One region of the Neobacillus solisequens genome, then DNA from elsewhere that is predicted to be linked to it. Evidence: riboswitches for the same ligand, from Rfam matches in the RefSeq annotation. Region 1 holds a riboswitch; each other region holds the start of a gene.
The links. A riboswitch is a leader RNA that binds a small molecule or an ion and turns the genes downstream of it on or off. The one in region 1 is predicted to bind lysine.
Positions count from the first base shown of each region.

Region 1 (10,078 bases):
CCGTTAATTCGTGATCTTCTATCACACCTTTATTTCCCTTAACCTTTGGTGGTATTTCATTAATTTTCTCATACCCATATTTTTCAATTGTATAGTTCTGTAATTCATTGAAGGAGAGTGTGTTCACTTTTATGGCTCTATCCTTACTTCCCGCCAGTTTGGCATAGGCACTTGACTTTTTGGCTATCCCTCTTCAACACGACGCCGCAATCTTTTCGGTAAATTGTCGCAATTCCTGAACTACCTGATTCAATGTTTTTTCCATAAAGAAAAGATTGTAATATACGACGGACCGGTCAGGAATTTGAACAGAGTATCCTTTTTTAAATCTTTTTGATAAAGACAAGTAGGAGGAGGTGTAACTTCTCCCTTCAACCGCCTCACAAAATTCAGTGTTCAACTCTATCTCACATGTGATCTGTGAGGTCATTATTGTAGGGTTCAGTCCGGATAATGGTTCCCCAACATGAGTATCCTTTTAGATACTTTTCTAAATGCAAATCTGAATAACATATGAACATTTGTTTAAAACTGTTTACGAACAACAAACCTGCAAAGTGGCCGACTCTACTTTTCATATGTGTTCTAATAGAGTGACAGTCACAGGTTCCCCGTCTCAGACTTGAGAGAACGAGAGTATTTTATTTGGTTTCAAAGCAGCCCAATGCTTCAAAATTCAAAACTTAAAATTTAGATGTTCGCATGCTTCTTCTCTGATTATTTGCACTTTTACCCCATACCTTTCTCTTGTCAATTGCATATCCTGCCAGTACAACTTAACAAAAAATGTACAGATTCAAAGAATCAATATTGATTCTTAAAAAAATAAGGAGGGATTTTATAATTGTCGTTTTTAGACAAGTTTGTAGATGCTTTGCCTCTCCCATTAGTAATAAAGCCTGTTGGTCATCGAGACGGAATTCCCTATTATGAGGTAACGATGAAACAAGTTACACAAAAGTTACACAGAGACTTACCCGAAACTACTGTTTGGGGTTATAACGGCATGTATCCTGGTCCTACATTCGAAGTTACCAGGAATCATCCTATTCTAGTCAAATGGGAAAACCATTTACCGTTTGAACATCTTTTGCCAGTGGATAGAACACTTCATGGTGCGGGTCCCGATGAACCCTCTGTAAGAACGGTTGTGCACTTACATGGCGGACGGGTAAGACCGGAAAATGACGGGTATCCCGAAGCTTGGTTTACAAGAAACTTCAAAAGTGTTGGCAGCAAATTCTTGCATGAAGTTTACTTCTATCCTAATTGTCAGCGTCCAACAACACTCTGGTATCATGATCATGCCATAGGAATTACTAGATTAAATGTTTATGCAGGACTTGCCGGCTTTTATCTTATTCGAGATGAGAATGAGAAGAAACTAAATCTCCCCAGGAGAAAATTCGAAATACCGTTAGTAATACAAGATCGTTCCTTCTATCCTAATGGTGAACTTTTCTATCCATCGCAGCCAGGCCATCAACCACCGCCTGCACAACAGCCGCCACCACCATTATTCCCAGCACCGCAGCCACCTCCACCATTTGATGTGGGAGCACTTCCAAATCCATCTGTGGTTCCTGAGTTTTTCGGTAATACAGCTTTAGTTAATGGAAAAGTATGGCCTTTTCTTGAAGTCGAACCGCGAAAATACCGTTTCCGTATTCTTAATGGCTCCAATGCTCGATTTTACCGATTAAGACTAAGTTCTGGACAAGATTTTATCCAAATAGGAACGGATGGCGGCTTCCTAGAGAATCCAGTTACTGTTTCTAATGTCGAAGGGCTTTTATTAGCTCCTGCTGAACGAGCAGATGTTATCATTGATTTTTCAAAACACAAAGGTCAAAAAATCATCCTAACAAATGACGCACCCGCACCATTCCCTAATGGTGCCTCTGATACTCCCCTTCTTCCTCAAATTATGGAAATTCGCGTTTCTAAAAAACTCTCTGAACCAGATAAAAGTGATATTCCTCAAGCATTAAGCTGCTTGGAGAGACTCAATCAAAATGGCGCGACGGTAAGACAGAATTTCTTAATCGAAATGGATGATCCAGAATTTCCTGCCCGTTTGAAACTTTTACTGAACGGCATGGAGTGGAATGATTTGCCGATTACAGAAACTCCGTATAACGGTACCGTAGAAGTATGGGAACTGTATAACTTGACGGCTGACACCCATCCCATTCACTTGCACCTTGTTCAATTCCAGATTCTTAATCGTGAACCTATTTCGATTGATGATAATGGAAATATCACTATTATTGGTCCGGCACGTGAACCAGATCCTAATGAAAGAGGTTGGAAAGATACCGTTCGGGCCAATCCTGAAGAAGTGACTCGGATTATTGCCCGTTTTGGACCCTTTACCGGAATCTATCCATGGCATTGTCATATTCTTGAACATGAGGATCACGAAATGATGCGCCCGTATGAAGTCCTAAACAATCCGAATTTCAACCCGTGCAACCCGATTCTGGAGGATTGTCCGGATGATTTATTTGCTCAATGCTGCCAAGATGACAACGAACATTATGAATCTAGTGAAAATCATGATCAAGATGAATCAAGTTCTTAAGATGAATTAAATTCACATCGCCACTCCCTAATAAGGAAATGGTATTAAGACAGACTAGCTTTAAAATCCCGAGCTAGTCTTTTCATTTTTATACCCCTACCACTTCCTATATCCGTAAACCAATATGCTATAATTTTAAGAGTAAAATAAAAACAGAGGTGACCATTCTTGGCAATACATGTTGTATTATATCAACCAGAAATTCCTGCAAATACTGGAAATATTGCACTTACTTGTGCCGCAACGGAAACGGCCCTGCATTTAATCCGGCCCCTTGGTTTTTCGACAGATGAAAAAATGTTAAAACAAGCAGGTATAGATTTCTGGGAGTCTGTAAACGTAACGTACTATGACTCATTGGATGAATTTTTTTCAAAAAATCAAGGTGAGTTTTACTATATTGAGACGTTTGGTGAAAAAACACATTCAGACTTTGATTTCAGTGATGGTTTAAAGGACCATTATTTTATGTTTGGAAAAGAAACCACTGGCTTACCAAAAGATTTATTAGAGAAAAATAAAGATCACTTTTTGAGAATACCGATGAATGACCATGTTCGTTCACTGAACCTATCGAATACAGCGGCTATATTGGTGTATGAGGCTTTGCGCCAGCAAGGATATCCCAAATTAAAATAAAAAATCTTCCGTTTTTGGAAGATTTTTTTATTGACTCGGTTTGGTATTTTTAAGTTCTATTTGTTACATCTTTAAACCCATATTTGGTTAAGATCTTCAAAGATGTTCCAGATTGTAGAAAGTCATAAAATTGTTTAGCCTCTTTTGGATGAGCGCTGCTTTTCACAATTCCCAATGGGTAAATGATTGGTGAGTGGGTGTTTTCGTTTGCCGTTGCCAAATTTTTACCTTTGAAGAAATCAATGCATCCGTTTTGTAAACAATGCCCGCATCGACATTGTTGGTCTATACATATGTAAGAACTTGCCGTACTTCCTTGGCATAATCCAGCTTATTTTCAACAGATGGCCACAGTTTTAATTGTTCCAATGTTTGTTTAGAGTATTGACCTGCCGGGTCTGCCTCTGGGGTTCCGATGGAGATTTTATCTGTTTTTACCAAAACAGCGAAGGATGTAATGCTTTTTTTGAATCGTTTGGAACAATTAAGACCAATTCGTTGCCTACCAAATCCGTCCCCTTTGATTTCTCAATCAGCCCATCCTTAACGAGTTGATCAAATTTGTCCGCAGCCGCGGAAAAGAACAAATCAACTGGTGCCCCTTGGGAAATTTGCTGCTGAAGTGCTCCAGATGCTCCATAATTAAAATTCACAACTACATGATTGTGTTTTTTTCAAACTTGGCTTTTATATCAGTTAAAGCTTCTTGTAAACTAGCCGCTGTTTATATAATTAATTCTACATTCTTTTTGGATTCTTTCTTTTTTGTGGCTAAACAGCCAAAAAGAGCTATCATTAAAAGAAATGTTAAACAGTTTAGTACGATTTTTTTCATTACGTCTTTCCCTTCAGTTTTATATTATGTTTCTAATTATATATAAGAAGAGAATGAAAAGTTTATGAAAAATGGCACAGACTGTATTTTCTTTCAATGACTCCGCTGTTAATGCCCCATTCTAAAATTCCTTGTTGTTCATATATTTTAAATATATTCCTAATGAAATAGGTGATTCGACTATGTATGTTGTTCATTTTTTTGAAAATAAAAATGCTTTATTGGTTCAACTACGAAATAGCCTACCTGCTGAGGGTGATAACCTAACAATAAAAGGCCGGAAAGGCAAAGTTTCAAGTGTAAACAATATCGATGAAAAGATGATTCATGTGCAGGTTATTTTGGAAGTTGTTAATAAAAACAAACAAATTGTAGATCTTTCTAAAAAGAAAAAAAGGTAAATAACTATTAGCCCTTTCATGAATATTCATGAGGGCTAATTTATTTATTACTGTTTAACCATATTTTATCCAAATGCAGGTAGCTTAGTTTTTTTCAAAATACATGTTATACTGATATGAAATATGAGTAATTTGTTAATATCGTAAAGTAGGAGTGTGTTACATGCAATACAAGGCTGTCATCTTTGATATAGACGGAACGATTCTTCCTCACAGAAAAGCCATTAGTTCGGCCACTAAACAGGCTGTTCAACGTTTGAAAGATAAAAATTTGAAGGTCATCATTGCAACAGGCAGGGCTCCATATTTTTCAGAATCGATTGTGGAGGAAATCGGAACAGACTCGATGGTATTTTTTAATGGGGCATACGTCTCCCATGAGGGACAAGAAGTCTACAAAAATAGCATAGATAATAAAATCTTAACGAATGTGTTTCAACTAACACGAGATTATAATCATGCCCTAACCTTTCTAAGCGGCAAGGACTTTAGGGTTTCAGATTTGGAGCATCCCATTGTCAGAGAGGCCTATCAGCATGACCCTTGGAAGCCAGGCCTGGCGTCGCAGCAATATTGGCTTGAGGAAGATATTTATCAACTGTTCCTTCATTGTGAAGTTGAGGAAGAATTGTCCTATCAAAAAATGATTCCTGAGTTGGATTTCAGAAGATGGACTTCAGGCGAAGCTCGTACTTGTGATGTGAATTTGTCGAAATCCAATAAGTCAGTTGGAATAACTAAGCTGTTAGAGCGAGTCGGAATCGCCCCTGATGAAGCGGTTGCGTTCGGAGATGGCTTAAATGATATCGAAATGCTTTCGTTTGTGGGCATGGGGGTTGCAATGGGTTCCGCTTTAGATGAAGTGAAACGTGCTGCAAATATGGTTACACTTACTGCTGAAGAAGATGGGGTTGCAGTCGGATTGGAGCGGCTTGGGTTAATTTAAGAATGACCATTGGCCATTCCGGAGATTTTTACGGTAATTTTTTACAGAATACGTCTAATTGTATTTTTAGAATGGATTAAAAGTTTTTTTGTCTAAGTGACCATTTTATCGATTGCTCCGCTTTTTTGGTCACTTAGACTTCTTCTAGGTGACCGTTTTTTCAGTGCTTTTGATTTTTCGGTCAAATAGACCTCTCTTATATGACCGTTTTTTCAATTCTTTCGTTTTTTCGGTCACATAGACCTCTCCTATATGACCATTTTTTCGATTCTTTCGATGTTTCGGTCACATAGACCTCTCCTATATGACCGTTTTTTCGATTCTTTCGATGTTTCGGTCACATAGACCTCTCCTATATGACCGTTTTTTCGATTCTTTCGATGTTTCGGTCACATTGACCTCTCCTATATGACCGTTTTTTCGATTCTTTCGATGTTTCGGTCACATAGACCTCTCCTATATGACCGTATTTTCCGTTCTTTAGATGTTTCGGTCAAATAGACCCTTCTTTTGTGACCCATTTTTTCACATAGACCTTCTCCAAAGCTTACTTACCAATTACTTATCATTTGTTTCCCACTTAGAAACTTCCTCCCGAACCCGAGGGGCCACCTCTGTCCCTAACAACTCAATGGCCCGCATGACGTCTTCATGTGGCATAGAACCCACAGGACAATGTAGCATAAAGCGAGTGACTCCTACATTTTTCCTTAAATGAATGATTTTCTGCGCCACTGTTTCAGGATCCCCTACATACAGTGCACCCTCCAAACTCCGGGCTGAATCAAAGCTGGCTCTGCTATAATGACCCCAACCACGTTCACGCCCTAATACATTCATCACATATTGTGTAGGCGGGAAAAACTTATCCGCAGCTATTTCTGTACTTTCGGCAACAAATCCGTGTGAATGGGATGCTACCGTTAACTTGGAAACATCGTGACCTGCTTGTGTCGCGGCTCTTTTGTACAACTGAACCAGTGGGGCAAATTGCCGCGGACTGCCGCCAATAATCGCTAATACTAACGGTAAACCGAGCACACCTGCCCGAACGACAGATTCTGCATTACCTCCACTACCAATCCATACTGGCAAAGGATTCTGAACCGGACGTGGGTAGACTCCCAAATGATTAATAGCCGGTCTATGTTTACCCTGCCAAGTCACTTTCTCAGATTGGCATATTTTTAATAGTAGTTCCAATTTCTCTTCAAATAGCTCATCATAATCCTGCAGATTATAACCAAATAACGGGAATGATTCGATAAAGGAACCTCGACCCGCCATGATTTCTGCACGGCCGTTAGAAATCGCGTCAACAGTGGCAAAATCTTGGTATACTCGAACGGGATCATCGGATGACAGAACCGTTACTGCACTTGTTAACCGAATTCGGTTTGTTTTAGAAGCAGCCGCAGCCAGAATCACTGCTGGGGATGATGCTGCAAAATCTTCACGATGATGCTCCCCTACCCCAAAGACATCCAAGCCAACTTGATCAGCCAGGACAATCTCTTCTACCACATCACGTATTCTTTGAGCATGACTTATCGTTTCACCAGTTTTAAGATCAGGTGTTGCTTCAACAAACGTACTAATTCCAATTTCCACGTTATATTCCCCTTTTTTCACAAATAACTTCTATCTATTTTTAACATTATCCCAATAAAAATTACAAATGAGCCGCCTGTGACTTTTCTCTCATTTTTAGAAAATAACATGTATTTCCTCTTGTAATGTATGGAATATTCTGTTATATTACAATAAATTATATATTTTCTTACTTCAAACCTTTTGAAGTGAGGATAGAGGCGCAAAAACCATTAGTACACGATTGGAGGATTATGAGGTCCGATGAGGTTTGTGGAAAGGGGAATTTGCCGAAGCTTCGAAGATACTCATAGTATTTGAAGCTGGTTCAGCTATTGAATAAGTACTGAACTGTCATATAGGGAACTATATGGAGGGCTATCTCACGCACAGGAACGAGCATGATTTTTGTTTCTACTGCAGCAGCGGATCCCTCGTTGTTGCTTTTTTGCGTTGAATTTGATATGGCCTTACCCCTCTAATTTCTAAAAAAATTATAAAAAGGGTGAGCAAAATGAATTTTGGCCAAGTATTAACCGCAATGGTTACACCATTCAATGATAATGGTGAGGTGGATTTTGACGCGACAAAAAATCTAGTAAATTATTTAATTGACAATGGAACTGACGGATTAATAGTTGCTGGAACAACTGGGGAATCTCCCACTTTATCCTCGGAAGAAAAAGTAACCTTATTTAAATTTGTTGTGGAGGTCGTTAACGGCAGAGTACCTGTCATCGCTGGAACAGGATCCAATAATACACATGCATCAATTAGACTATCCAAACAAGCTGAAGAAGTCGGTCTTGACGGAGTTATGCTTGTTGTTCCCTACTATAATAAGCCCTCACAAGAAGGCCTGTATCAACACTTTAAAGCAATCGCTGAATCAACTTCGTTACCAGTGGTTCTTTATAATATCCCTGGTCGCAGTGTGACCAACCTTTCAGTGGAAACAGTAGTGCGTTTATCACACATAAATAATATCGTTGCTGTAAAAGAAGCCAGCGGCAATTTAGATGCCATGGCTGCTATAATCGACCAAACCCCTGATGATTTTACTTTATACAGCGGAGATGATGGATTAACCCTCCCAGTCCTTTCCATTGGTGGAGCAGGTGTCATTTCAGTAGCTTCTCATATTATTGGCAATGAAATGCAGGAAATGATTCATCTGTTTAAAAATGGCCAAGTGAAAGAAGCGGCAGCTGCACATCGCAGACTTCTGCCTACTATGAAAGCCCTATTTTCTGCGCCCAACCCTACTCCGGTCAAAGCGGCCCTAAATATGAAAGGAATATCTGTCGGTGGGGTCCGATTACCGCTGGTACCTTTAGATGAAACAGAAAAACAAGCACTTGAACTGGTTATAATGCCGTCCAAATCTGAGGTTTTGGCATAAATTTTTCAAAAAGTACTCTTTATAAAAAAGAGTGCTTTTTATTTTGCAAACAAAATTTTTATTTCATTTTCTGCTTCTACCATTCGACCAAAGCGGTACCCTTCGATCAAGACATTCCGTTCATGGTCGGTTAAACGGCGGTCCCATTTGGTTTCTAGGTACATAATGACTTCATTGTAAAAAATGTTCGGGTATTCAAAAGGTTCTTTCATTATTGCACACCTCTTTTTCAAATTGAGTTCCCTTCACATTCTTGTCCGATTTTTCCCATATTATAATTCTTTTTACCAATAAGTTCGTATGATTATAATATGGTAAAACGTTTACAGCGGTTAATGATGAAAAAGACCGCTTAGAATAACGGCCTTATTCCCCGATAGCTGTTTTTTTCCTAAATCCTCTTGAAAAATAGCTAATCAACATGACGATTGCTACTAACATATAGGCCATTCCGCCAATCACCCCCATAGTACGTGGTGCCAGAATTTCTAAGGCTGCTCCGGAAATGAACATGGACAGCCCTAAGATGGGATTCGAGATAGTGGCCAATAATCCAAACATCGTACCTTGATATTCTTCGGGGATTTCCTTCATTAATACTGTATCAAAACAAGCATTGCCTATTCCGGTCATAAAGGCTGCCCCACAGAATAGCAGGAAGGCAAAAACGACATAATGGGTTTGACTTAACAATATCAGGCTAAAGCCTTCCAACATTAAACAAACCAAACCTGTGGCTAGGAGATGTTTCCGAAGCCGGTTCGCTACTGTGAAGCTTAAAGTCAGCCCAATCCCTAACGCCCCATAGAACAAACCGACACCTACATCCCCCAGCTGATACTCCTTAACTGCGTATACACTGATTAGCACGTTATCAATGCCATTTAATGACGCTAAAAGAATCTCACATAATAGCAAAATTTGTACAGGAATGGACATTAAAATTACCTTTTTAAATATTGAAAATATAGATTCTCGATTCACTTTCGCTTCTTCTTTTATTTCTGTATGTTCAGGAAAATTGATGGTACTGATGAGAGCAGCAGCTCCTAAAAAGGAGGCCGCATTTAACCAAAATGTGATTTGTGCCCCAAATATAGAAGCAACGATACCGCCTGAGAAGGCACCCCCGATTAAAACAATGCCAATTAGCACCTGCTCCAAACTGTTTATTTTTAGTAAATGCTCTTTATTTACCAACTGCGGGATGGAAGATTTCCTTACAGGTGCATAAATGGCTTCGCCGACAGCTAGGAAAAATGAACTGACATAAACGATCCAAAGATCAGCTTCACTCTCCACAAAGATTAGGCCCAAGGCGAAAACAATTCTGATTAAATCTGTGGCAACTAAAATCACTTTTCGTGAGAATCGATCAGCAAGTCTACCACCGATCGGAGCAAAAATGACAAATGGCAGCAGCCGGATAGCTAAAGTCACACCAACGGCTAAACCCGACCCAGTTAGTTGCATCAGCATCGCCAAAACAGCTACTGAACTAAATCGATCACCAACTCCATTGACAACCCCGGCTAAAAATAATTTCCGGTATTGTTTTTCTTGTTTCAACAAAGATATGCCCATTACCTCACCTACTTATATATACATCTAATTTCACAAACATCTAATTAGATTTGCAAAAAAATACTTCTTAACGCAGCCACCATAACTCAACAGGGTT
Region 1 covers NZ_JBKFGJ010000020.1:23,418-33,495, forward strand. Annotated here, with positions in the region: gene ACI3K6_RS18725 (hypothetical protein) at 1-127, opposite strand, end outside; gene ACI3K6_RS18730 (multicopper oxidase family protein) at 845-2,584, shown strand; gene trmL (tRNA (uridine(34)/cytosine(34)/5-carboxymethylaminomethyluridine(34)-2'-O)-methyltransferase TrmL) at 2,753-3,223, shown strand; partial or broken gene modA (molybdate ABC transporter substrate-binding protein) at 3,273-4,058, opposite strand; gene ACI3K6_RS18745 (hypothetical protein) at 4,241-4,459, shown strand; gene ACI3K6_RS18750 (Cof-type HAD-IIB family hydrolase) at 4,623-5,405, shown strand; gene ACI3K6_RS18755 (LLM class flavin-dependent oxidoreductase) at 5,964-7,016, opposite strand; lysine riboswitch at 7,204-7,384, shown strand; gene dapA (4-hydroxy-tetrahydrodipicolinate synthase) at 7,510-8,397, shown strand; gene ACI3K6_RS18765 (hypothetical protein) at 8,436-8,609, opposite strand; gene ACI3K6_RS18770 (MFS transporter) at 8,764-9,981, opposite strand; gene ACI3K6_RS18775 (DUF2087 domain-containing protein) at 10,049-10,078, opposite strand, start outside.

Region 2 (10,078 bases), on a different contig from region 1:
CAATATGTTTACGAATCTCTTCTGGTGCATATGGATACGTACTATTGGCGCTTTGAATTAAACGATTCATATTGGCTTCATCCATAAACCCTGCTTCATGTGCACTGCGATAAACTTGCTCAATACTCTTGAACATCTCTTTATCTCCGAGTACAGCTATAACGGCTGATGCCGTTTCTACTTGTTCCTGGTTATTTGAAATGGCTCTTAACTCTTTTTTTGTTTCTTGATCCTCAATTACAATAAATCGCCATGGTTGAAGATTGCTGGATGATGGTGCTGTAGTCGCTTCTTTTAAAATATCCTTTATTTCCTCTTGTGGAATTTTAAAATTAGGATCATATTTTCTTATTGAATGACGTTCTTTCATTACCTCTGATAAACTTTTTGTTAAAGTTGTTTTCATAACTGTTCCTCCATTCTTTTAGCTTACTAAAAGTAAGTATGAATTTAGCTTACTAAAAGTAAGTATGTATCGTCAAGTGAAAAGTTTGTGTTATGATACTAATAGAAAAGTCTAAATGAGGTATTTTAAAATGAATGAAATAAACAATTGTCAAAATAACGATAATAAGAAAGAAATTCCGCATTTCTGCACAAATTTCCATAATTCTATTGAGTTTATCGGCAAGCGATGGACAGGTATTATTATTTATACTTTGCTAAGAGGACCGAAAAGATATAATGAAATTATTTCCGAGATACACGGAATTTCCGACAGGCTGTTAACCGAACGGTTACGTGATTTGGAAAAGGAAGGATTAATCGTGAAGAAAATGATTAATCAATCTCCCAAAAAAGTGGAGTACGAATTAACAGAGGCAGGTAAACAATTGGAAGAAGTGATCGAGGCACTTATGAAATGGGTGAAAATCCGCAAAAAAATGTAACAAAAAAGCCTGCACAAATTGTGCAAGCTCCTCATTATTTTAGGTTGGGGCGATGAAATAGTCCCATCACCTCAATGGTTTCAGTGATATTAACAAAAGCTGTTGTATCAATTTCCGTGATTAATTGTTTTACTTCGTTCAGTTCGTATCTGGAAATGACCGTTATCAATATGTTCCGTTTCGAATTGGTATACCCGCCTGTGCCATCCATGATGGTCAAACCACGATATAGATTGGTCAACAAATGCTCTCGCAGTTCTTGCCCTTTTTCAGTAATAATCATAATCGTTAACTTGGCATGATCCGTGTAGATGGCATCAACTACTTTTCCGGTTACATAAATGGACACGAGTGTATTCAGGGCTGAATCCCAATTAAATAAAAATCCACTTATCATGATGACCACTGCATTCATTCCTGAAAGTAAAACACCAATTGGAAAATCCATTTTTCTTGCAACGATCATTCCGATAATATCGAAACCACCAGTTGAACCCGAACACCGGAACACTAAACCTACACCTAGCCCGGTTACTGCTCCTCCAAAAATGGAAGATAATATGGTATCTTTTGCAATAGGAACTACCGGGATCAGATAAAGTGCTAGTGAAATAATAATAACTGATAGTACTGAATTAACCATAAATTTTTTTCCGAGCATCTTATATCCCAGGATTAATAAGGGAAGATTTAATAGAAAATTAATCAGACCTGTGTTTACAGGTGTTATCATCCCAAAAATCATGGAGATCCCGCTTAACCCACCGCTCAAGATATGGTGCGGAATTAAAAAGAGATTGAACCCTACCCCAACAATAAGAGAGCCGACAATTAATCCTAACCATTTCATGATATAATTTCCCCCACCGCTAATCATTTCTTTCTACAAATAATAACGATTTTTATATCGTCTGTAAATTTATTTATTTTTTCCAATAATATTCAATTCCAAGAAATTTTTTCTATTGACATTTTCACTATAATATTTATACTTTAGTAGTATATTAACTTTATAGATAAATCCTCATCAAACCGATGGGGTAGAGGTCGCGGTTTTTATTAGTAAAACGGAAGAAATGCAAGAGACGTTAGAGACTCCGTTTGAAAGGAAAAGCTGCCGAAGTGTGCTTTAATCTCTGTTATAGCATGCTGGGGCTGTCTCCAAACAGGAACAGAACTGTCACACTTTAGTTTTACCAGCTAAGTGTGTTGAGCTATCTTTCGGAAGGTATGATGCGGGGTAATGATAATGCCATCGAATCTGCTTCGTTGGCATTTTTCTATTCCAAACTCCTTCTAAAGAAACTCGCCAAATGGCAAACCCAATTGGGTGGAACATGAGACGCAGTTCTCTATTGCATTCAGAATTTATTTCTGAATAGCCTATTTTTAAAGGAGTTATTTTTATGCAATCTGCTGCACAAAACAGGGATTATTCAGAAGTCCAGGTTTCTAACAATGAATCAGAGCAATTAAGAAGAAGCTTAAAATCACGTCACCTTACCATGATTTCATTAGGTGGGACCATTGGTACTGGTCTATTTCTTGCCAGTGGCGGTGCCATTCATAGTGCTGGTCCTGGTGGCGCAATTCTTTCATATCTCGTAATAGGTGTCATGGTTTACTTTTTAATGCAGAGCTTGGCAGAAATGGGCGCTTATATGCCGGTTGCTGGGAGCTTTAGCACGTATGCAACAAAATTTGTTGATCCATCATTAGGTTTTGCACTTGGGTGGAACTACTGGTATAACTGGGCTATCACAATTGCCGCTGAGCTTTCAGCTGTAACCATGATAATGAAATTCTGGTTTCCACATACACCTTCTTTATTGTGGAGCAGTATCTTTTTGGTGATTATGTTCTTGTTAAATTATCTTTCTGTTAAAGGCTTTGGCGAAGCAGAATATTGGTTCTCATTAATTAAGGTCGTTACAGTCATCATTTTTATCATTGCCGGTACTTTAATGATTTTTGGAATCCTGGGTGACCACGCAGTAGGGTTCAAGAATCTAACGATTGGTGATGCACCCTTCCACGGCGGTTTTATGACCATGCTTGGTATATTTATGGCGGCAGGTTTCTCCTTCCAAGGCACTGAACTTCTTGGGGTTGCTGCTGGTGAAACGGATGATCCCAAAAAGGCCATTCCTCGTGCCGTTAAATCAGTATTTTGGCGCATTTTATTATTCTATGTATTAGCTATTTTGGTCATCGGTCTTCTTATTCCATATACTAACGAAAATTTGGCCAATGGTGATGTATCGGTAAGCCCGTTTACCCTTGTATTTCAAAAGGCAGGAATCGCATTTGCAGCATCTGTTATGAATGCCGTTATCTTAACTGCCGTATTATCCGCGGGTAATTCAGGGATGTACGCATCTACAAGAATGCTATGGGATTTGGCTCGCGAAGGAAAAGCTCCAAAATTTTTAGCAAAATTAAATAAAAATGGTGTTCCTATCAATGCATTAATTGCCACAACTTTAGTAGGAACATTAGCGTTTCTTGCCTCATTTTTCGGTGATGGTACAGTTTATGTCTGGTTATTAAATGCTTCCGGGATGTCAGGGTTTATCGCTTGGCTTGGAATCGCGATTTGCCATTATCGTTTTAGAAGAGCATATGTGGCCCAAGGAAGAGATTTAAATGAGTTACCATTTAGAGCAAAGTTATTCCCATTTGGTCCGCTCTTCGCATTCGCAGTATGTGCCTTCGTTGTCCTTGGTCAGAACTATTCTGCTTTTACGGGTGATCATATCGATTGGAATGGTGTAATGGTATCATATATTGGATTACCTCTATTTTTGGTTGTTTGGTTAGGCTATAAATTTACCAAGAAATCCAAGTTAATCCCGTTAGAGCAGTGTGATTTAGCTGTTGAACCAGATGTGGATATGTAAAACAACAATAATGACAAGTGGCTCCGAGATCCGGAGCCATTTTTTAATGCCAAAAAAGACCAACCTAGAGCGGGTTGGTCTTACCTCTGGTTTATTAAAATTCTGCATTACCTGGAGTTCTTGGGAATGGAATGACGTCACGAATATTGGTCATTCCTGTTAGATACATAATCAGGCGTTCGAAGCCTAAGCCGTATCCTGAATGCTTTGTCCCGCCGTATTTTCTTAATTCAAGGTACCACCAGTAATCCTCTTCAGTCATGCCGAGTTCTTTAATTTTGCCGGCAAGAATCTCTTCCCTTTCCTCACGTTGGCTTCCGCCGATTAATTCGCCAATTCCAGGGACCAGTAAGTCTGTGGCAGCAACTGTTCTATTATCTTCATTTAATCGCATATAGAATGCTTTAATTTCTTTAGGATAATCTGTTACAAAGACCGGTTTTTGGAACACTTTTTCACATAAGTAGCGTTCATGTTCTGTCTGTAAATCTAATCCCCATTCTACCGGGTAACCAAAATTCTCACCTGACTTTTTCAATAATTCAATGGCTTCTGAATACGTAACTCGTCCAAAGTCGGAGGTATGGGCATTATTTAACCGGTCTAATAAACCCTTTTCAACAAAGCTATTAAAGAAGTCCATTTCTTCTGGAGCCTGTTCTAACACATAGCCAATTACGTACTTAACCATTTCTTCTGCTAAGTCCATGATGTCTGGCAGTTCTGCAAATGCCACTTCCGGTTCAATCATCCAGAACTCCGCTGCATGTCTAGCAGTATTGGAATTTTCCGCTCTAAAAGTTGGTCCAAAGGTATAAACATTTCGGAACGCCAAAGCGAATGCCTCTGCAGAAAGTTGGCCGCTCACAGTTAGGTTTGTTTCATTGCCAAAGAAATCTTTCGTTGCATCCGTTTTTCCTTCCTCATTTTTCGGTGGGTTGTCCAAATCAAGAGTGGTGACTCGGAACATTTCCCCTGCACCTTCCGTGTCGCTTCCAGTGATAATTGGCGAGTGAACATATACAAAGCCTTTATCTTGGAAGAATTTATGAATGGCATAGGAAGCAAGAGAACGAACCCTGAATACAGCAGCAAAGGTATTGGTTCTTGGTCTTAAGTGAGCAATTGTGCGTAAGTATTCAAAGGTATGTCGTTTTTTCTGCAACGGATATTCCGCTGATGAAGTCCCTTCAATGGAGATACTAGTCGCCTTAATTTCAAATGGCTGCTTAGCTTGAGGAGTGTGGATGAAGTCCCCCTCCACTTTAATTGAAGAACTAATGGAAAGTTTGGCAATTTCCTTATAATTGTCTAACTGATCATCAAATACAATTTGGACACTCTTAAAAAAGCTTCCGTCATTTAATTCAATGAATCCGAATGTTTTGGAATCACGAATGGTACGGATCCATCCAGAAATTTGTACTTTTTGATCAATATAACTTTCCGTATTTCTGTACAAATCTTTGATTACGGTTTGTTTCATTTCTGTTCCTCCTAAATCTTATGTAAAGGTTTCACATCGCTAAGGGAGTTTCCTTCCTAAGCTGATGCTGCTCATGACATAAAAAGCCTCCCATCCCTATGGGACGAAAGGCTCCCCTATTGTTTAACGCTGTCTCATATCCCTATCATATTATATAAAAACCATCATAAATAAGCAATATTCAACAGTTTTTCCAAAATAACATTGTAAAAAGTTAGAATTTTTCGTAAATTATTAAAAAAACAGAAGGAATATAACAAATATTGGTCGAATGTTATAGTGTATAAAACAAAAGTTCGATTCATAAAGCCAGGAGAGTGATTTTGTTGGACAAAATAACCTGTATTGCCTACCTTCTATATGAATCATCTGTGAATGCCGACACCAAAGAAAAGGCCATTCAATTATTAAATGGCGATATAACCATTCGTGATTTAAAAAGAAATAGACTTTTACAAGCCAATGTGACCCTTGCAGAATCATTGTTTAAAAAAAATAAATTGGACAAGTCCCTTGTTCAGCAATTTGCAGAACAATTTATGTTAGTCGAAAACTAATTGGCTTCCAAAATTGGAGGCCAGTTTTTCAACATTTTCTTACAAAAAATCCCTCTTCCTTATGAAATTATCACTGTGATATAATGTAAAAACCCTAATAACTCCCAAACAATTCTTGCACCCAAAGGTATCCTTTTAGAAGCACTAACTTGAGTATCCCTCTCCCAAGAATTTCAGATAACACTGTTTTAACCATTACAATTGAAAGATAGGTGATTTATTATGGTACAAGTAGAAGTAACCATTCATTTTGAAGGTAGAAAGTATTTAACCAATGTCATTACTGATCGCGAGACTTCAAATGAAGAAATAATGAGATTGGCTTATGAGCAGGTAGAAAAGCAATGGAAGAAGTAAATATAGGAAAAAAGGCTGTTTGATCACAAGGTGAATCTAACAGCCTTTTATTAAGTTTAGTTATCTATTTCATAGGTATTCCTTGAAACCCGCTCCATTAAAGGACTCATTCCGTTTGTCGCAAACAAATGCAATTCATGCATAGCCCTCGTACAAACTGTATAAAATAGCTTCCGTTCCCCTTCACTTCGATATTGCGAAATATCGTATACAATGACTGCATCGAATTCAATACCTTTCGCTAAATAGGATGGGATGACTAATACCCCTTGCTCGTAGGAAAGAGTTCCCTTTTCAATCAAATGAATGGAGACCTTCCCTTTTAGGGTTTCATACGCCTGCTTACTTTCTTCAGCAGTCCTGCAAATAATGGCAATGGTCTTATATCCCTCTTGATGCAAATCATGAATTTTATGAAGTGTGTGGTTGTTTATCAAGTCAGGATTACTAAAAGTGACTAATGGTTTTCTCCCTAACCGATTAAATGGCTCAATCTGCTCTCCGCCTTCAATGATCCCTTTGGAGAATTCTACAATCTCCTTCGTAGAACGGTAGGTTTTTGTCAAAATAACGGTCTCTGCTTCTTTTTCTTCGATAGCAAGATCCGTAAGTACTGTTTGGGATCCCGTAGCACCAGAATAGATTGCTTGATTAAAATCTCCCAATAGCGTTATTTTACTGTAAGGGAATAACTTTTGAATAAAGGCAAATTGAATTGGCGTATAGTCCTGTGCCTCATCAATGAAAATATGACGAACTCCCGTATTGGTTTTCCGTCCCTCAATGAGATGTTGAAGATAAACATAGGGTGTAGCATCCTCATAAGGAATTGTTAGTGACTTAAGCTGTTCCACTGTTTGCGTACGAATTTCTTCCCAATTAGTTGGCAACCTATAATCTTTATGATTCTGTTCAAAAAAATGAATATACATTTCCGACATATCGATAAATTTTAATCCTTTTACAGCAACAAACAACGGTTTAAATCGATCTTTTACCACCTTTTCCGCCAAAAACTTTTGTTCCTGTTCAAAATCATCGAATGAATGTTCCGAGTATCGTTTGTTTGCTTGAAGTTTCTTAAATGCTTCTAAATAATCTTCTTTCTCTAAAAACTGTATCTCCTCTTCTACCCAGTCTCTGGACATTTGCCGTTTCACCCATTTTTTCAATTCCCGTCTCAGCCATTCCTGAACAAGCTGAATCCTATTTGGAATAGTAAGATGGTGATCTAAATTGTAAAAATAATTCCTAATTTCTCTTTCAGAAATTAATGTTTCCCCTCTAAAGTTCAGATTCTTAAACCGCATTCCTTTAGTTGCCAGTTCTTCTGCATATTGATCAATCATTTCCATGTAAGCAACTCCGGCTTTGAATCGAATTCCTGTAATCCTGACCATCTTGGCCTCTTCATTTTGTTCCTTTAACAAATATTCCATTTGCGCAAAGGGATCCTCCACGTTAAATTCTCTCCCTAAACGTTGATGTAAATATTCCTGAAAAGTCGTTTGCTGCATATTTTCCTCACCCAACTCAGGAAGAACCGTAGCCACATAACTGTTAAACAAAGGGTTTGGAGAAAATAACAGGATATTTTCCGACTTTAATGTTCCTCTGTAACGATATAATAGATAGGCAACCCGTTGCATCGCAGCAGAAGTCTTGCCACTGCCCGCGACACCTTGAACAATCAGTAAATTACTGCGTTCATTCCTAATGATCATATTTTGTTCACGTTGAATGGTTGCTACAATACTCTTCATCTGGTTACTGGCATTATTTCCCAGGACCTCCTGAAGCATTTCATCCCCAATGGTGACACCTGTATCAAACATGCCTTTTATTTCAGAGGACCTAATAATAAATTGCCGTTTTAGTGTCATTTCTCCATTAATCGTACCATCAGGAATTTGGTATTTTGCGGGACCTGGGGGATAATCATAATACAGACTAGAAATGGGCGCCCGCCAGTCATATATCAAGAAGTTTTCTTCTTGTTCATCCATTAATGAGGAAATTCCCAAATAAACTTGTTCTGGCGCAGCTTCCCCTTCTTCCAAAAAATCAATCCGACCAAAATAAGGGGAGTATTTTAATCTTGCTAACGTCCTCAGTTGCCGGTCCAATTGATGATGCGTTCTCTCACGTTCTGAAAGTAATTCTGCCTGCTGCTTAATGCTTGCTGCCGTTTCGATCACATCATCAGGTTCATCCATATTAACGGTAACATCCTGCCAAAATGTTTTACGCAATTCAAGGACATCCAAGCCGACTGTACCAGCATTTTTATCTAGCTTTTTTGATTTGTTATCAATCGCTTTTACAACCAAGTCAACCCGTTCCTGTTCCAATTGCCAATCCTTATTCTGTACGTCACTCATAAAAACACTCCCCAGAAAAAAATTTGGTTGTTGATGTTGACAACCGGCATACTCTTGTGCTAAAATTAAAGTAGGGATATACTAAATAAATTTATGAATTCACCTATATACCAATATTCATTTTAACATGTTCCTTCTTTTCTTACAAGTTTCTTTTACTTACATCATCAAACGCCTAATTGGCGTTTTTTTATTTTCCCCTCAAACTTTAATACCCTTATAGTATATTAATTATCTCGAAAAAAATTTATAAGTAACCATTGACAAAAGTTCGGTCAATCTACTATAATTTATCTCGAAGTAAGTTATTTTGAATTTGAGATAAATGATTTCAAAACAAAAGGGAGAGATTTTAAATGACAAATACAAAATGGGCACTTGATACAGTACACAGCAGTGTAGATTTTTCCGTTCGCCATATGATGATCGCTAACGTAAAAGGAACTTTCAATAGCTTTAATGCAACCATTGAGGCGGATCCTACTGATTTAACTACTGCTAACATTGATTTCACAGTAGAAACTGCAAGCGTAGATACACGCAATAAGGACCGTGATGCTCACCTAGTTTCTGGTGATTTCTTTGATTCAGAGAATCATCCAAATTTGACGTTTAAAGCATCTAAAATTGAAAAAACGGATGATGGTGAATATAACGTAACGGGTGACCTTACCCTTCGCGGCATAACAAAGCAAGAAACTTTTGCTGTTACTTTTGAAGGTCAAGGAAAAGACCCTTGGGGAAATGAAAAAGTAGGTTTCAGTGCAATGGGTTCTATTAACCGCTCTGATTACGGTTTAGTTTGGAATGCCGCCTTAGAAACAGGTGGAGTTTTAGTCGGCGACAAAGTAAAAATCAACATGCAAATTCAAGCAGCAAAAGCTTAATCATGATTGAAAAGCCAGGCATTTAGTAAAAGCTGCCTGGCCTTTTTATTGTCCCTCTTCCAATCGTTATCTACATCTTCATATAACATAGTTACTTTTTATGACATTATTTTATTCAACAATAATTGATAATTCCCCCTAATAAAGCGCAAAAAAATTGATAAAATAGGACTTTCCGTATAGGAAAGTATGTGTTTTTGTCAGAAAAATAGGAATATTTTAAGTTGATATATTTCAATTTTCGAAATATTATATAACTTGCAACAGAATTCTTTTAAGGGGGAATTTTATTGAAAAAACTATTAAAAACTGGTCTTACCACAGCTGTAATTGCCGGAACCTTATTCGGCGGCTTCCCTGGCAGCTATATGAACACAGCTAAGGGTGAAGTTCTGTCGAAAAGTCCAAGCTTCGTTTCACAGTCTCATAGTTCACTAGACCTAGCAATTGTAAATGAGGACAAGTTGCTTCAATCCTTAGTGAATCGCGGTGTGATTGCCAAAAATGCTACCGAGGCAGAAAAACAAAAAGCTTTACATAATTACCTTGTCCTAAAGGGGAAACAATCCAAATCTACAGAAACCGATCCTATTGCCGTAAAAGTGAAAAAGGCCGAAACT
Region 2 covers NZ_JBKFGJ010000018.1:150,934-161,011, reverse strand. Annotated here, with positions in the region: gene ACI3K6_RS17395 (nitroreductase family protein) at 1-406, opposite strand, end outside; gene ACI3K6_RS17390 (winged helix-turn-helix transcriptional regulator) at 537-890, shown strand; gene ACI3K6_RS17385 (YitT family protein) at 925-1,740, opposite strand; lysine riboswitch at 1,924-2,115, shown strand; gene ACI3K6_RS17380 (amino acid permease) at 2,297-3,790, shown strand; gene asnS (asparagine--tRNA ligase) at 3,885-5,276, opposite strand; gene ACI3K6_RS17370 (hypothetical protein) at 5,603-5,833, shown strand; gene ACI3K6_RS17365 (BA3454 family stress response protein) at 6,056-6,190, shown strand; gene helD (RNA polymerase recycling motor HelD) at 6,247-8,571, opposite strand; gene ACI3K6_RS17355 (YceI family protein) at 8,928-9,458, shown strand; gene ACI3K6_RS17350 (immune inhibitor A domain-containing protein) at 9,749-10,078, shown strand, end outside.
Region 2: another riboswitch for lysine. It lies ahead of ACI3K6_RS17380 (amino acid permease); the one in region 1 lies ahead of dapA (4-hydroxy-tetrahydrodipicolinate synthase).

Region 3 (10,078 bases), on a different contig from region 1:
AAAAAAACTCGCGATTCGCCGCCATTGAATTACCCCCTTTTGTTTTTAAAAAAAGTTTGAATCTTACATTTTTCCCACTATCAGTGTGACAATTATGTGACATGTTCATTTTACTCCCAACGACAAATAGCGTCAAGGAAACGGATACATAAAAACTAGTTAAATATAAAATTTTTTAAATATATTGATATTATAAATGTATGATGATTTATAGCGCTATTAGTTATGTCGAAAAATGAAAGCGCTTTATTTCATTCGTTTAATTTCCAATATCTTACGGGTGACAATTCCACTATTTTGGTAATGATAATTATGACAATAAACAAGTGGTGTTATATTAAGATAACAAATCCTACCCTATAACTTCTTCCGATTTCGGTAATGAAAATTCGTCGATTTTGTATATAATAGAATAATAGAAAGAGGGGAAACTTGTGAAAGAAAGCATAGTTACTGATCAAATTGGCAACACGGCGGAACCGAGGTCCATGTCTGTTTTTGGATATGAACTTATAAGGGAAGTGCTTCTACCTGAGATTTTTGGTAAAGATACTCCCGAAATATTGTATTGGGCCGGAAAACGCCTCGCCCGTAAATATCCATTGGAAAATATGGAAGAACTTATTGATTTTTTTGAAAAAGCTTCATGGGGCACTCTCATGATCAAAAATGAGTCAAAAAATGAAATGGAACTAGAACTGGCCAGCCCGCTCCTTGTATCTCGGGTAAAATCAAAATCAGAACACTTCTATCAATTAGAAGCCGGCTTCTTGGCTCAACAGTTCGAACAACAAAAAGGAATGATCTCCGAAACATACGAACATCCTGTCAAAAAATCAAACAAAGTTCGCTTCACGGTTAAATGGGATTTGAAAGATCTGATTTAAATGACAACATAAAAAAACTCGGTGATTAGCGAGTTTTTTAGAAGTAATTGCATATATTCCTAATATGATGTTTAACTTTTCCATCAGCTAATGAATGGTGACAGGTACCTTGGTGCCTGTCACCATTTTCTTTTTTTAGAAATTACTGATCTCCTAATTCAAATGCAGAATGGAGCGCTTCAACTGCTTTATGCATGTATTTTTCTTCCACAACGGCAGAAACTTTAATTTCTGAGGTACTAACCATTTTCACCGGGATTCCTTGATTTGCAAGGACATCAAACATTTTGGCCGCAACACCTGGGTTGGAGATCATACCTGAGCCAACAATGGATACCTTTGCCAACTTGTTCTCTGCATCCAACTGCCCATACCCTAAACTTTCTTTATTGTTTTCAAGAACATTTAAGGTTTCTATCCAGTCATTCGTTTGGATAGAAAAGGAGAGGTTGGCAGCTCCTGTTTCTGTTGTACTTTGGATAATAATATCTACATTAATATGATTTTGGGCTAAGGTAGTAAAAATAGTTGAGAGACTGTTTAAAGAATTCGTCAAGCCTAAAACCGTTACTTTCGTAATGTCGGCCTCAAATGCCACTCCACGTACTACTAAATTTTGCTCCATTGTTGCTTCCTCCTCAATCACTGTACCTTCTTCTTTTTCCATACTAGAACGGACTTCTAACCGCACCTGATAATTCTTGGCGAACTCAACTGCCCGCGGATGCAATACACCAGCACCTAAATTTGCAAGCTCGAGCATCTCATCATAAGAAACCGAGAGCAATTTTCGAGCACTTTTTACATACCTCGGATCGGTAGTAAACACACCGGTAACATCCGTATAAATATCACATTTATCTGCTTTTAATGCAGCTGCAAGAGCGACAGCGGTTGTATCAGAGCCACCGCGTCCCAATGTCGTAATTTGTCCATCTTCTGTTACGCCTTGGAATCCCGCCACAATGACAACTTTTCCAGCATTTAATTGTTTGCTGATGGCCTCTGTATGGATTTTGGAAATTCTCGCATTTCCATGAATCGGTTCAGTGATGATTCCAGCCTGCCAGCCGGTAAAGGAAACAGCTGCAAGCCCTTTTTGGTTTAGGGCAATTGATAGTAAAGAAATCGTTACTTGTTCTCCTGTAGTGAGGAGCATATCCATTTCACGCTTATTTGGCTGAGAGGAGAGTTCCTTGGCCATATTTACAAGTTGGTCTGTCGTTTTTCCCATTGCCGAGACAACAACGACCACTTGGTTCCCTCTTTCAGTTTCTTCTTTAACACATTGTGCTACATTTAATATTCTTTCAATACTTCCAACAGAAGTACCGCCAAACTTTTGAACAATTAACCCCATGTTTTCCCCTTCTTTCAACAATCCTATTTATAAATATTCCCAATAAAAAAATAAAAAAAGCAATAGGAGGGTATCCCATTGCTTTTTAAACACAAATAAAAAAATCTTGTGCACACAATGAAAGATAGCTCTCCAAGACATGCGTCTTGACAATCCGGTATTTATTCAATACAGGACCAGCTAAGAAAGCAATGAGGCTTTCCTGCTTCGGCGAACATCCCCTTTCAAGACCCTTCACTGAGGCTCATCCCTCTCAGAGTCTTTACTATTGAAGTTCGCACCTCTACCTTCACTTTAACACGTAAAAGTGATAGTAAATGAAATTTTTCTAATTATAGCATAGCATAATTTTTCTGACAATCCTTATGATTGCAGTTTTTTCATTAGCTCATCAGCAACATTTGGCGGTATGCCAATAGATGTAAAGTCCTCAAGGGCGGCTTCTTTCATTTTTTTCACTGAACCAAAGTGTTTTAGCAATAATTTCTTCCGTTTTTCACCAATTCCTGGGATTTCGTCCAACAATGATTGGAATGAACTTTTTCCACGAATTTGGCGGTGAAAGGTAATCGCAAAACGGTGTACTTCGTCTTGGATTCTTTGCAGCAAATAAAATTCCTGACTGTTGCGCCCCAATGGAACAATTTCTAGAGGGTCTCCATACAAAAGCTGAGAGGTTCTGTGCTTGTCATCCTTAACAAGCCCTGCTAAAGGAATATCCAGACCTAGTTCATTTTCAAGGACATCCCTCACGGCTTCCACATGTCCTTTTCCTCCGTCAATAATGATTAAATCTGGAAGTGGTAAATCTTCCTTTAGGACACGGGAGTATCTTCTCCGCGTTACTTCCCGCATTGATTCATAATCATCAGGTCCTTTAACAGACTTGATTTTGTATTTGCGATATTCTCGTTTATTCGCTTTGCCATCAATAAACACAACCATCGCTGACACGGGGTCAGTCCCTTGAATATTCGAGTTATCAAATGACTCAATTCGATGTGGAGTATAAATACCGAGAAACTCACCAAGGTTTTCAACAGCTTTAATGGTTCTTTCTTCATCACGTTCAATCAGCGAGAACTTTTCCGCCAAGGCAATTTTCGCATTTTTAATGGCCATTTTGACCAAATCCTTTTTTTGCCCACGCTGCGGCTTTAGAAGTTTAACTGCCAAAAGCTGTTCGGCCATGGCAAGATCCACTTCATCCTGAACGAAGATCTCCTTTGGTTTGAAATGGTTGGATTGTTGGTAAAATTGACCAAGGAACGTTAAGATTTCATCTTCCGGTTCATTATAAATCGGAAACATCGATACGTCTCTTTCGATCAGCTTTCCCTGCCGGACAAAGAAAACCTGAACACACATCCAACCCTTATCTACGGCATAGCCAAACACATCGCGATCCGTAAAATCAGTCATGGTAATTTTTTGCTTCTCCATGATCGTTTCGATATGGCTAATTTTATCTCGATACTCTTTGGCCCTTTCAAAATCCAATTCTTCAGAGGCTGCTGTCATTTTCACCGTTAGCTCTTTTTTAATTTCCTTATAACCGCCATTTAAAAAACGGGTAATTTCATCGGTCATTTCCTTATATTGGTTCTCTGACACTTCGTTCACACATGGTGCCAGACACTGTCCCAAATGGTAGTATAGGCATACCCTATCCGGTAGTGTGGAGCATTTCCGCAATGGATAAATACGGTCTAATAGCTTTTTCGTTTCGTTAGCAGCGCCAACGTTCGGATACGGTCCAAAGTATTTACCTTTATCCTTTTTCACTTTTCTGGTGATAATTAGTTTAGGATGGCGCTCCGCTGTCAGCTTGATGAACGGATAGCTTTTGTCATCCTTAAGCATTACATTATATTTTGGATCATATTTTTTGATCAGATTTAACTCTAGAAGTAAAGCTTCAATATTGGATGAGGTCACAATATACTCAAAGTCTTCGATCTCATTTACCAGCCTTAGGGTCTTTCCATCATGAGACCCGGTAAAATAAGAGCGCACACGATTTTTTAGAATTTTGGCCTTTCCCACATAGATAATGGTCCCCTGCCGGTCCTTCATTAAGTAGCAGCCCGGCTGATCAGGCAGCAGTGCAAGCTTTTGCTTTATTGTTTCATTCATACCGGCCACTCCTCTTCCTCTTTTACATGGTTCCTTAAAATTTTAAAACAAACCGATAATAAAAGGAAGTGGGAGTGTTTGCTATTAAGAAAAAATACCTTATGTATAGATTATATCTTCCACGGTTTGCTTAACCGTTCTCTCTTTCATCACTTCATGAAAGACATTCCAAACGCGATTCCTTTCCATTTGTCCTTCATCCCTTTTATGAAAGACATTCCCAAACAGGATTCCTTTCCATCTGTCGTTCATCCCCTTTATGAAAGACATTCACAGACAGGATTCCTTTCCATCTGTCTTTCATCCCCTTTATGAAAGACATTCCCAGACAGGATTCCTTTCCATCTGTCTTTCATCCACTCTTTGAAAGACATTCCCAGACAGGATTCCTTTCCATCTGTCTTTCATCCCTCTATGAAAGACATTCACAGACAGGATTCCTTTCCATCTGTCTTTCATCCACTCTTTGAAAGACATTCCCAAACGCGATTCCTTTCCATCTGTCCTTCATCCCCTTTATGAAAGACATTCACAGACAGGATTCCTTTCCATCTGTCTTTCATCCACTCTTTGAAAGACATTCCCAAACGCGATTCCTTTCCATCTGTCCTTCATCCTCTTATAAAGAAAGATATTTCTTTATAAAAATAAAAAAACCTTAACCGGTGAGATTCCAGTTAAGGCCTTTGGTCTTTGATTAGACGTGCTTTTGAAGTACACCTGCTAAAGCTTCTTTTGGTTGGAAGCCAACTACTTTATCAACAACTTCGCCATCTTTGAATACTAACAAAGTTGGAATGCTCATTACGCCAAAGTTAGCTGCTGTTTGTGGGTTATCATCTACATCTAATTTTGTGATTTTGACTTTGTCGCCCATTTCAGCATCGATTTCTTCTAAAACTGGTGCAATCATTTTGCAAGGTCCGCACCATGGAGCCCAGAAATCAACAAGAACTAAGCCAGAACCTGTTTCTGCAGCGAAGTTTTGATCCGTTAAATGTGAAATAGCCATATATATGACCTCCTAATCTTTCTTAAATATACGGAAAGTATAGCATTGTTTAGAAAATCACGCTAATAATATGTTTCGCATCTAATTTTCCCTTAATGGCATTAAATTAAACTACATTATAAGAAAAGCACAAGCACCTAGGTCTACTGCATTTGGCCTCCTCGAAAAAGCAAACACTTTTCCTTCGGGCGATGCCTGTGCTGTCGAAGCCTTCCTTGTGGTGTCTCTCCAACTGAGATAGGAAACACGTAGAGCCGGAGGGGATTCGATGTTTAGTTATCGGAGGGCGGAGACGAAGGACCCTTGCCGCTAGCGCGCTGGAGCTAGACAATGAAAAAAGCGGACGGAAATCCGCCCGCTTTTTTAGAGTTCAATCAATTATTGATGAACCTTTAATTTTTTGAATTCTTCCGTTAACATTGGGACCACTTCAAATAGGTCACCAACGATTCCATAGTCAGCTACTTTAAAAATGTTAGCTTCAGGATCCTTATTGATGGCTACAATGACTTTTGAATTGGACATGCCGGCAAGATGCTGAATGGCACCCGAGATCCCGCAAGCGATATATAAGTCTGGAGTTACAACCTTACCCGTTTGACCAATTTGCAGTGAGTAATCACAGTATTCGGCATCACACGCACCACGGGACGCGCCAACTGCTCCACCTAAAACATCTGCCAGCTCTTTTAATGGCTTAAAGCCATCTTCACTTTTCACACCGCGGCCACCGGAAACGACAACTTTAGCTTCACTTAGGTCAACACCTTCAGTAGCTTTTCTTACTACTTCCTTAATGATGGCGCGTAAATCTTTAATTTCAACAGAAAGGGAAGAAACTTCACCTGTTCTGCTCTCATCTTTTTCAAGTGGAGCAATATTGTTAGGACGAACGGTTGCAAAAATGATCCCGTCAGTCACAATTTTCTTTTCAAACGCTTTACCTGAATAGATTGGTCGAGTAAAGACAACGTTTCCTCCTGCCACTTCAACAGCTGTTGCATCGGAAATTAAACCAGATGAAAGCTTGGCAGCAATTTTTGGAGACAAATCTTTTCCAAGTGCTGTATGGCCAAATACAAGACCTTCAGGCTGTTCTTGATCAATGACAGCTAGAAGCGCTTGGGAATATCCGTCTGAGGTATATTGTGATAACTTTTCATCCTCCACTACGACTACACGATCGGCACCATATCTAACTAATTCCGCACCTAAACCGCTTACAGAATCGCCAAGTAATACACCAACTACTTCTCCGCCTTCAGCAACAGTTTTTGCTGCAGCAACTGCTTCGAAAGATACATTACGTAAGGATCCGTCACGAACTTCTCCCAATACTAATACTTTTCTGGACATTTGTGTTTACCCCCTGCAAACAAATTTTAAGATAACCGATTAAATAACTTTTGCTTCAGTGTGTAGTAGTTGAACAAGTTCTTTCACTTGATCAGCTAATTCCCCGGACAATACTTTTCCTGCCTCTTTTTTAGGCGGCAAGTATATTTCAATCGTTTTTGTTTTAGCTTCTACATCGTCTTCTTCAAGATCTAAATCATCTAACTCCAGTTCATCTAAAGGTTTTTTCTTTGCCTTCATAATTCCTGGTAAAGATGGATAACGTGGCTCGTTTAACCCTTGTTGGGCTGTTACTAGTAATGGAAGGCTCGTTTCGATCACTTCAGAATCTCCTTCGACATCACGGGTAACCGTTGCCTTTGTTCCATCAATTTCAAGCTTAGTAATTGTAGTTACGTATGGAATTCCTAATAGTTCTGCTACACGAGGACCAACCTGCCCTGACCCGCCATCAATTGCAACATTTCCACCTAAAATTAAATCAGCATTTTTATCTTTTAGGTATTCAGCAATGATTTTGGCAGTAGTAAATTGATCTCCGCCTTCAACATCATCTTCCGTGTTAATAAGAACTGCTTTATCAGCACCCATTGCAAGAGCTGTACGTAATTGCTTTTCTGATTCTTCGCTCCCGACAGAGATAACAGTAACTTCACCGCCATTTGCATCGCGAACCTGAATGGCTTCCTCTACTGCATATTCATCATACGGATTGATAATAAATTCCGCACCATCCTCATTGATCTTCCCGCCGGAAATGGTGATTTTTTCTTCGGTATCAAAGGTTCTTTTCAATAACACATAAATGTTCATGGTTACCCTCCTAAGAAATTCAAACATTTTTTTAGTTTGAAAGATTAAGAAAATTGATTGTAAAAAAATATATTGGTAAACGGAAGGGGTGATTCTTTACTCACACAAGATCCGTTTATTCACCCTTGAAATTAGGCTCTCTTTTTTCAATAAAGGCTTGGATGCCCTCTTTAGCATCATTAGAGACAAATACTTCACCAAATAACTGAGCTTCTCTTTTGGTACCTTCATAAAATTCTTCTGTTTTGGCATAGTTTAATAATTCAATGGCTGCCTTGATGGCGATTGGACTTTTCTTAGCAATTTTCCTGGCCAGCTTATAGGCTTGTTCCAACACTTCTTCCTCTGGATAGGCATGATTGGCTAAACCGTATTGCACTGCTTCTACTCCGGTGATTGGTTCTGATGTAAACATCATTTCGGCTGCTCTGGCCACACCTACATATTTTGGCAGGCGTTGTGTTCCCGCAAACCCAGGAATTAAGCCTAACTGCAATTCTGGCAAACCAAGTTTGGCCGTTTCACTGACAAGCCTGATATGGCAAGCCATCGCCAGCTCTAATCCACCGCCAAGTGAGGCCCCGTGAATAGAAGCGATGATTGGTTTTGGAAACTTTTCCATTCTGTCAAATAGATCCTGACCAAATTTCCCTAAATTAGAGAAGCCATCAGAAGATTTTACTGTTGTAAATTCTTTAATATCTGCCCCTGCTGAGAAGAATCTCCCTTCACCATGAACCACCACGACCCTAATGTCACGATTTGGCTCAATTTCATCCAGGACACCAGCTAACTCCCGCAAAAGCCCTGATGAAAGCGCATTCGCAGGAGGACGCTGTAGGGTAATAGTGGCAATACCATCCCCGCTTGACCATTTTAAATACTCCATATTACTCCCCCTATTCTTAGCACACTAGCGTTTTGTACATCCGTTGATTAATAGCTTGTGGACAGGAACCGCCAGCTTTTTGAGATCGTACTTTTCCTCATTCATCACCCAAGACGTTACAGTTTCATCAATGGTGCCAAAAATCATTTGCCGGGCAAGACGGACATCAAGGTCACTTGCAAACTCACCTGATTCCTTACCTTCTTCAAGGATCTTATCAATGACCATTAAGTATCCTTTTAATACATTATTGATTTTTAAACGCAAATCCTTGTTAGATTGCCTTAATTCCAATTGTGTTACAATCGCAAGATAATGGTCCTGAGAAAGCAATTCGAAATGAGCATCGATCATCATTAATAACTTCTCTGTCGCGGTCTCTTTTCCTGCTGTCCTTTGATCTATTTCTTCGATAAAATTTCCCATTTTTTCTTCAAAGAGAGAGATAAGGATGTCTTCTTTGTTTTTAAAATATAGATAGATGGTCCCATCAGCCACTCCAGCTTGTTTTGCAATTTTTGAGACTTGGGCCTGGTGATAGCCGTTTTCGGCGATGACGATGACCGCTGCATCAATAATTTGCATGTACTTTGGCTTTGTTTTTTTCATGGTATCCCTCCTTTGGAAAAAATGGTTTAATATATATAATAGTAAAATAAAAATATGAATGAATAATCATTCATATTTTTATAATAATTTTAAACTTTTATTCTGTCAAGAAATTCTAAATCCGTAATTGATTATTTTTTTGAAATTTGGTTCTATGACAAGCCTTTTTAATCAAAAAAAATAATGGCGCAAACTAAGCGTGTTTTTTTGCTTCATCTTCTAATTTTTGTAGTTCTTCTTCTACCAGCATTCTTCTTAATATTTTTCCCACTGCTGTTTTTGGTAATTCTTTTCTAAATTCATAAAGTCTTGGTACCTTATAAGCAGCTAAATATTTTCTGACATACTGGTTCATTTCTTCTCCTGAAACTGTCGAACCTTCTTTTAACACAATAAAAGCCTTCACCGTTTCCCCGCGATATGGATCGGGTACGCCTGCTACCACTGCTTCCATGACATCGGGATGCTCATATAATATTTCCTCTATCTCTCTTGGATAAATATTATAGCCCCCGGCAATAATCATATCCTTTTTCCGGTCGACCACATAGAAATAGCCCTTATCATCCATATAACCGAGGTCACCTGTAAACAACCATCCTTCCTTTAACACATCATCCGTCTCTTCAGGACGATTCCAGTAACCCTTCATAATTTGTGGACCCTTAATAACGATTTCCCCTATTTCTCCTACAGGCAAGGGTTCACCAGTATCAATGGAAATGATTTTTGAGTCAGTATCAGGGTAAGGCACTCCTATACTGCCTTTTATTCGTTCGACGTCCCATAAGAAATTGGAATGGGTTACCGGAGATGCTTCTGAAAGCCCATAGCCTTCTACCAGTTTCCCTTTTGTTACTTCTTCAAATTTTTCTTGAACTTCCAGCGGTAACGGAGCAGAACCACTGATACATGCATTTATGGAAGATAAATCATATTTTTTCAGATCAGGATGATTAAGTAAACCAATATAGATGGTAGGTGCACCTGGGAAAAGGGTTGGCCGCTGCTTATGA
Region 3 covers NZ_JBKFGJ010000014.1:199,360-209,437, forward strand. Annotated here, with positions in the region: gene ACI3K6_RS15460 (succinate dehydrogenase cytochrome b558 subunit) at 1-25, opposite strand, end outside; gene ACI3K6_RS15465 (YslB family protein) at 435-887, shown strand; gene ACI3K6_RS15470 (aspartate kinase) at 1,030-2,247, opposite strand; lysine riboswitch at 2,365-2,541, opposite strand; gene uvrC (excinuclease ABC subunit UvrC) at 2,611-4,383, opposite strand; gene trxA (thioredoxin) at 5,081-5,395, opposite strand; gene ACI3K6_RS15485 (electron transfer flavoprotein subunit alpha/FixB family protein) at 5,774-6,751, opposite strand; gene ACI3K6_RS15490 (electron transfer flavoprotein subunit beta/FixA family protein) at 6,791-7,564, opposite strand; gene ACI3K6_RS15495 (enoyl-CoA hydratase) at 7,680-8,453, opposite strand; gene ACI3K6_RS15500 (TetR/AcrR family transcriptional regulator) at 8,478-9,062, opposite strand; gene ACI3K6_RS15505 (AMP-binding protein) at 9,256-10,078, opposite strand, start outside.
Region 3: another riboswitch for lysine. It lies ahead of ACI3K6_RS15470 (aspartate kinase); the one in region 1 lies ahead of dapA (4-hydroxy-tetrahydrodipicolinate synthase).